Regions from separate parts of the Glaciecola siphonariae genome, predicted to be linked through region 2. Evidence: predicted binding sites of a transcription regulator. Region 2 holds the regulator's gene; the other holds the start of a gene.

Region 1 (3,530 bases), 500 kb from region 2:
TACCCACTTCAACAAATAGCCATCCGTCATCACGAAGATGCTCTATAGCGTGTGAAACAATTTTCATGGTGAGGTCTAAACCATCGGCGCCAGACGCCAATGCATGTTCGGGCTCGTGATGATATTCCTGAGGCAAATCAGCCATATCTTGGGCATCTACATAAGGCGGATTGGCAATAATTAAATCGTATTGCTGGCCCTTAAGCTCAGTGTAAACGTCAGACGATATGGGGTAAACACGCTCTTCTAACTGATAGTTTGCAATATTAATCGAGGCGACTTCAAGGGCGTCCATGTCGATATCGACTGCATCTACCGCGGCATCTTCAAACGCTTTGGCCAAGATAATAGCGATACAGCCACTGCCGGTGCACATATCAAGGATATGGGTCGGGCTGAAGTGCTTAGATACAAAGGGTGCAAAACGTTTATTGATCAGCTCAGCAAATGGAGAGCGAGGTATAAGCACTCGCTCATCCACATAAAACGGCATCTGCGCAAACCAAGCAATATTGCTGATGTAAGGCAAAGGCTTAGCATGCTGCGCGCGCAGGCGCACCCACGTATCGAGCTTATCAATTTCATCTTGTATCAATCGGCTTTGATACACCACGCTCTTTTGCGCTTGGCCAAGCATCAAAGGGATGTCTAAGGCTTGAAACACTAAATGCTCAGCTTCATCCCAGATGTTATCGGTTCCGTGACCTAAAAAAATATCGTTTCGATGACATTCGCTTATGGTAAAGCGAATCCAATCACCAATCGTGAGCAAATTGTGTGTATCGCTGTTGTGATCGTGTGTTTGCATGTTTGCTAGCTTGCCAGAATGTCATTGGCAACACCTGAAACGGTGTATGCGTTTGCCGTGTATTTGTGGCAATATAATACGCATTATTTACCGGAATTTCGCTGATAATTTAAAAAGATGGATAAAAAAGTCTCAAAGTTAGCCCAAGACCTAAATTTTAGCGAGATGTTTGCCGACGCCAAGCCCGTGCAGCACACTCAATATGTGCAAGACCCAAAAGAGAAGCGCGCCTTGAACAAACGCCCAGCGGTAAAAACGAGTAAAGAAGGTAAGCGCCGAGCAGCTAGCTTTGAGTTTTCTGATGGCTTTGAAGCCTATTTTGACCCTAGCAAAGCCTTGAAATTTGCGCGTAAAACAAGCGAGGCTGAACAAGGTATTAAACGCATTCGACGCGGTGAAATTGTGCCCGAACTTGAGCTAGATTTACACGGCTTAACCACTCAACAGGCAAAGCTTGAGCTTGCAGCGGCTATCGATGAGGCGGTGCGCCGACATTATGAATGCATTCAGGTCATACATGGCGTAAGCGGAGGCGTGCTCAAACAAAAAGTGCCCAATTATTTAGTTCAACATCCAAAAGTACTTGGCTTTCATCAGGCACCCCTTGAGTGGGGCGGAAAAGGCGCAGTACTTGTACTGATTGAATTTATCGCGCCCCTGCCCTAATACGCAGGCGCATTTAGCGGCTTCACAAAGCTTAATTAGTTATCTTCGGCAACATTGTGTAAAAACAAATACACATAGTATGCGCAAATAGCAACCACAACAAAAATACCGAACACTGAACCCCATGCGACTGGATCTGATAATAGAAGGTCTAACATACTGTTTCCTGCCTTGTTGATTAAAAAACAACGATATTGTGGCAAAACGTCAGAAAACTAAGCTGATCTAGATCAAGCAAATTTACGCTCAAACAACCGAAGACATTTGTTTATTAATCCAGATCAATATTTAGACGATTTAGCGCTGAGATGGCACGCAAAGCGATGGGGCATGAATAATAACTTACCCATCTTGCTCAGAAGAGCATCTCAGCAGATATATGAAAGGTATTAAGTGAAAAGGCGCATAAACCAGCCTTTGTTTAACTCGTCTTCACACGTTTTCAGCTGGGCAGCATAGCGTTTTGAGCGAGCGTCTACCTTTTGCGCAACCTTTACAAGCCACTGCTTCTGTCGATACGTTTTGCGTTTGTATCCGCCCCACCCTTCATGATAGTTGAGATACTGAGCACCCGCATCCCACTTAGAAATACGATTTATCGTGTGAGTTTTGCTAATAAACCAGCCCATAAAATCAATCGCATCATCAAAGTCATCGCGGTCTGCAAAACGGCTATTAGTCTCGCGCTTGTAATCGTCCCATGTCATCGTTTTCGCCTGCGCATAGCCGTAAGCACTGCTCACTCGCCCCCAGGGTATTAAGCCAAAAAAAACATAATCTCGAGGAGGGAGCGCGTCGTGTCGAAATGAGCTTTCTTGGTACATCATTGCCATAGGCACATGAATGGGAACGCCCCATTTGTCACGCATATCCTTTGCGGCATCATACCAATCACGCTTTTCTTCAAATATGTGACACAGATTCTCACGACTCGAAGGCTGAGTAGTGGCGCAGCCCCCTAGAATAAAGACACTGAGCATTGTTAGCGCTATGTAGATGATTTTTTTTGACATTTTTTTGAACTTCTTAGTAGCTTACGTACTCTTATGTACAGATTAAATGTGTTTCCCTAAGTGTGTATTGACCCAGCGATTTCGCTGGGTTTTTTTTGCCTAAATTTTCACCTTTGGTGAGTAAGCGCATAAGCGCATAAGATGCGACTCTATCGCGTTTTACTCGACCCAAAATAATCTTTAATAAAATCGTTAAAAGACTGAGTATCACTGGCCTCAATGTCAGCCTGCTTTAGCATGGATACTTTTGCCTGTTCTTCAAAATCGACTTTCGAAATATTGCGATAGTCCATTTCTTGAATAAACGTTTTATATTCTTTTGCCAGCTCCATACCTAAAATACTGTTGTCTATTTCATTTTCTTGCAGAGTATTTAACCAGCGCCCTGAAAAGGTTTGCGACGCATCGACAAATTTATGCGCCTGCGTTGTAACCGCTTGGCTAAATTTTTTGCTTGCATGAGCCTCATCTAAAACAGAGGCAACTTGCATCAGGTCTTCCATAAGCGTCTCGCCCCATTTTGCGAGCGAAATTGACTGACCGGCATTACTTAGTTGCAAATCAGCTTGGCGACCTTTGAGCACAACGTCTACAAAATTCGCCTGATTCTCTTTGTTGGCAGCATCTGAAAAATCGACCGAAGGCAGCGCCAAACAATACAATAAAAATACGTCCAAAAAGTCAATCTGGTGCGCATCTAAGCCCACCGGCGAGAACGGGTTAACGTCCAAGGAACGAATTTCCAAATAGCTCACGCCTCTATCTTCAAGTGCGTCGGTGGGCTTTTCCATCGAGTTAGCCACTTGCTTTGGACGAATAGGTGAATACAGCTCATTTTCAATTTGCAGTACGTTTTTATTCAACTGCTGCCATTTGCCATTTTCGCCCGCACTTATGTGCGCATATTGCTCTGCCGGCAAATTAATCGCTTCTCGAAGGGTACTGACATAGGTTGATAAATCGTTGTAGCAGATGCGCAAATTTGACTGTGCTGTACTGGTATATCCAAGGTCGCTCATACGCAGCGATGTAGCATGCGGTAA
Region 2 (3,530 bases):
TTTGCGCATCAGTGAATGGACAAAAATGCTATATCGGGTCTAAGAAGTACGTGTTGTCGAACAGTCAGCAGGCAGATATTTGGCCCGGTGCAAACGTATTAATGGCGATAAATGGGAAAGTAGCTGCGGCATTTTGGGTGACCGACACAATCAAAGAGGACGTTAAATCAGTACTCGATTCCTTGCACACCTATGATTTATCGATTTTAAGTGGCGATGCTCAAGAAAATGTTGATGCCATTGCTTCACAGCTCAATATCACGCATGGTTTTGGTGGCTGCCCACCCGAGGCTAAACTTGACCACATTCATGCCCAGCAACAGCAGGCTAAGTCGATCATTATGCTTGGCGACGGCATAAATGATGCGCCGGTGCTAGCGGCTGCCGATGTGTCTATTGCAGTTGGCAATGCATCTGATTTAGCAAAGAACGCCGCTGATATTGTGCTACTGAACCCAAAACTGAACGCACTTAGCGATGTGATAGAAATGGCCGTCCGCACGAAACGAAAAATAAAACAAAATATTGCTTGGGCACTTGGATATAATTTACTGGTTCTACCGTTTGCAGTAAGCGGCGTATTAACGCCATGGCAGGCAGCGCTTGGCATGTCTTTAAGTTCTATAATAGTGGTATATAACTCCACACGTTTAATGAGATAATTGCACCATGAGTATTATATTTGTGTTAATTCCGCTGGCGATTATCATTGTTTCAATTGCGGTTGGTGTGTTTTTTTGGGCGGTAAAGTCGAATCAGTTTGATGATCTAGAGCGTCAGGGATACAGCATTTTGTTTGACGACGACATAAAAAAGCCTAACGAAAAAGAAAAGCTTAACACTTCAACGCAGCTTATAGAAGGCGGCGCAAATCGCCCAATAAGCGCAGATACATTAGAAGATAAGGCCATCTCAGATAGCCCAGATGCACACGGCGTAACGAAGGCATCTTCCGCTAAGCATGATTGAAATCGGTCTTTTTTCCGCATTTTTAATGGGCCTGGCCGGTGGCGTGCATTGTGTAGGTATGTGCGGCGGTATTGCCAGCGCATTTACCTTTGCTATTCCCAAGCAGGCCTCTCCTTCTTTTTATATTCTGGCCTACAACGTTGGGCGAGTGCTTTCTTACAGCTTAGCGGGTGCATTAAGCGGCTATTTAGGCGCTATTGCAAGCAACGCCATCCATACCACCATCCCCATTCTCACCATTATCAGCGCGGTCTTTTTGATCCTATTGGCACTTTATATTAGCGACTGGTACAAAGGCCTTTCATATTTTGAGAAACTAGGCTCTCATCTATGGCGCTACCTACAGCCATTATCAAAAAAAATGCTGCCATTTAAGCATCCAGGATATGCGCTTGGCTATGGCATGGTTTGGGGATGGTTGCCATGTGGTTTAGTGTATACAGCGCTGACGTGGTCGATGGCATCGGGCAGTGCGCTTAATGGCGCAGCGTTTATGATGATGTTCGGCGCAGGTACGTTTCCTGCTTTAATTGCAATGAGCCTGGGCGCAAATTTTATTTTGCCCTTTTTACAACACAGTCTTACTCGCAAAACTCTAGCCTTTGGTCTAATTATCTCTGCTTTTGTTTTGATTTTACCGATTATTCAAGGTATAAAGTGATCTGAATTCTCTTAAAGGATGTAATTCATGGCATCTAGTCCTGAGCTCTCCATTCACTGCCAAAGCTGCAGCTTCAGTCACCTCTGTTTACCCGTAAGTCTAAGTAAAACAGAGCTTGAATCACTCGACGATATTATCGAAAGAAAACGTCCCTTGCACAAACATGACAAGCTCGTGCAAAGCGGTCAACCCTTTCACTCCTTGTATGCAGTGCGGTCTGGTTCTTTTAAGTCTTACATCAGCGATAAAGACGGTGTTGAACAAATCACAGGCTTTCATTTTCCTGGCGATATAATTGGCTTTGACGCATTAAAAGACAATAAGCACCAAAGTTATTCTCAAGCACTTGAAACAGCCATGGTATGTGAACTTCCTTACGATACGCTAGATAAAGTGTCGGAGCGCTATCCTAAGTTGCGTCAGCAAATAATGCGCTTCATGAGCGCAGAAATAAAGCACGATCACGAATTAATGATGCTGTTAAGCAAACGCAGTGCTGAAGAGCGCTTACTGCATTTTATTAGTCATTTATCGCAGCGCTTCGATGAGCGCGGTTATTCAGCTAAACAGTTTAATTTGTCGATGACCCGCAATGAAATTGGAAATTACCTCGGCCTCACTGTAGAGACCATTAGCCGCTTACTCACCCGTTTTCAGAAAGAAGGCTTAATAGAAGTTGACGGTAAGCTCATTACCATCTTAGATTTTGCGGGCGTTCAGCAGCGCATGCCGGAGAACGAGATTTCGATTTCTGCAATAAATTAAGATATTCATTGATCCAGCACAAGGCGCCTGCATGCATATGCTCGCGCCTTTTCTTATACTAAGGGTGTCTGAAATAACGGAGAACGTACATGTTCAACTGTTCACGCATCTTAGTCGTATTTGACCCCTACCATAAAGAACAGTCTGCGTTTCAACGCGCGTGCTATCTCGCTGAGAAGACCAACGCGAGTATCCTGCTAGTAAGCTGTATATTCGATGAAACCTACGACATGACTAACTTTTTGACCACCGAGCAGCGTGTTGATATGAAAGCGGCCTTGCTCAATGGGCAAAGCAAAGCCATGCAAGCCTATGTAAGTCGTTGTGATGCTCAGGTGCAAACAAAAGCAATTTGGAACAAATCGCTTTATCGCGGTATTGTCGACGTTGCCACCCATGAGCACTGTGATCTGATTGTGAAAAGCTGCAAACAACACAATAAGTTGGCGCAAAAAGTCTTTACGCCGAACGACTGGCATTTATTAAGGGTAAGCCCAATAAATGTATTAATGGTAAAAGAGCATAGCTGGCCTGAAAACGGCAACATTGTGTCTGCTGTTAGCATCGACACCAACGACAGTGTGCATAATCTGTTAAGCGACCGAGTCTGTAAAGTTAGTTGTGATTTAGCGAAAGTTATAGACGCAAACGTTCATTTGGCGAATACCTTCGCAGGGGCACCTGTTCATATCGCCATTGAAGTGCCTAGCTTTAACGCTCAAGCATATAACGAAGATGTGCAGGCTCGGCATTTAGAAGAGATAAATGCGATTGCAAAGCAGCATGATTTGCCTTCGAATCACGTGCACGTGTCTGAAGGCTTGCCAGAAGATGTAATCCCCAAGCTTTGCGAGCAATTAGACGCTGAACTGCTTGTTCTCGGGTCTGTTGGGCGGCGAGGCATATCCGCGGCGCTGTTAGGCAACACCGCAGAACACATTATTGATAAAATAAACTGTGATACCTTAGTCATCAAGCCAAATATCCAATAGTTATCTTTGCTTAAAAGCAACAGGTGAAACCACGGGGCAAGTTACGTATACTTGCCCCGTTTTTATTTATCTGTTCGCTTTTGCAGGTTGATGCCTCATTAATTCATTAGATCATCAACTCGCAAAGCGTTAAGGACATGTTT

The links. The regulator FNR, encoded in region 2, switches genes on or off when oxygen is low (the NO sensors DNR and NnrR bind a similar motif). The targets are predictions, from matches to a motif close to TTGATCTAGATCAA.
Region 1: a site for FNR is predicted at 1,695-1,708, ahead of ACFO4O_RS06615 (DUF3149 domain-containing protein). Genes of this name have one in related genera too.

Annotation. Positions count from the first base shown of each region.
Region 1 covers NZ_JBHSGU010000002.1:1,175,642-1,179,171, forward strand. Annotated here, with positions in the region: gene prmB (50S ribosomal protein L3 N(5)-glutamine methyltransferase) at 1-808, opposite strand, end outside; gene smrB (endonuclease SmrB) at 926-1,474, shown strand; gene ACFO4O_RS06615 (DUF3149 domain-containing protein) at 1,510-1,632, opposite strand; gene ACFO4O_RS06620 (transglycosylase SLT domain-containing protein) at 1,864-2,487, opposite strand; gene gshA (glutamate--cysteine ligase) at 2,637-3,530, opposite strand, start outside.
Region 2 covers NZ_JBHSGU010000002.1:672,914-676,443, reverse strand. Annotated here, with positions in the region: gene ACFO4O_RS04570 (heavy metal translocating P-type ATPase) at 1-662, shown strand, start outside; gene ccoS (cbb3-type cytochrome oxidase assembly protein CcoS) at 670-969, shown strand; gene ACFO4O_RS04560 (sulfite exporter TauE/SafE family protein) at 962-1,630, shown strand; gene fnr (fumarate/nitrate reduction transcriptional regulator Fnr) at 1,658-2,395, shown strand; gene uspE (universal stress protein UspE) at 2,485-3,387, shown strand.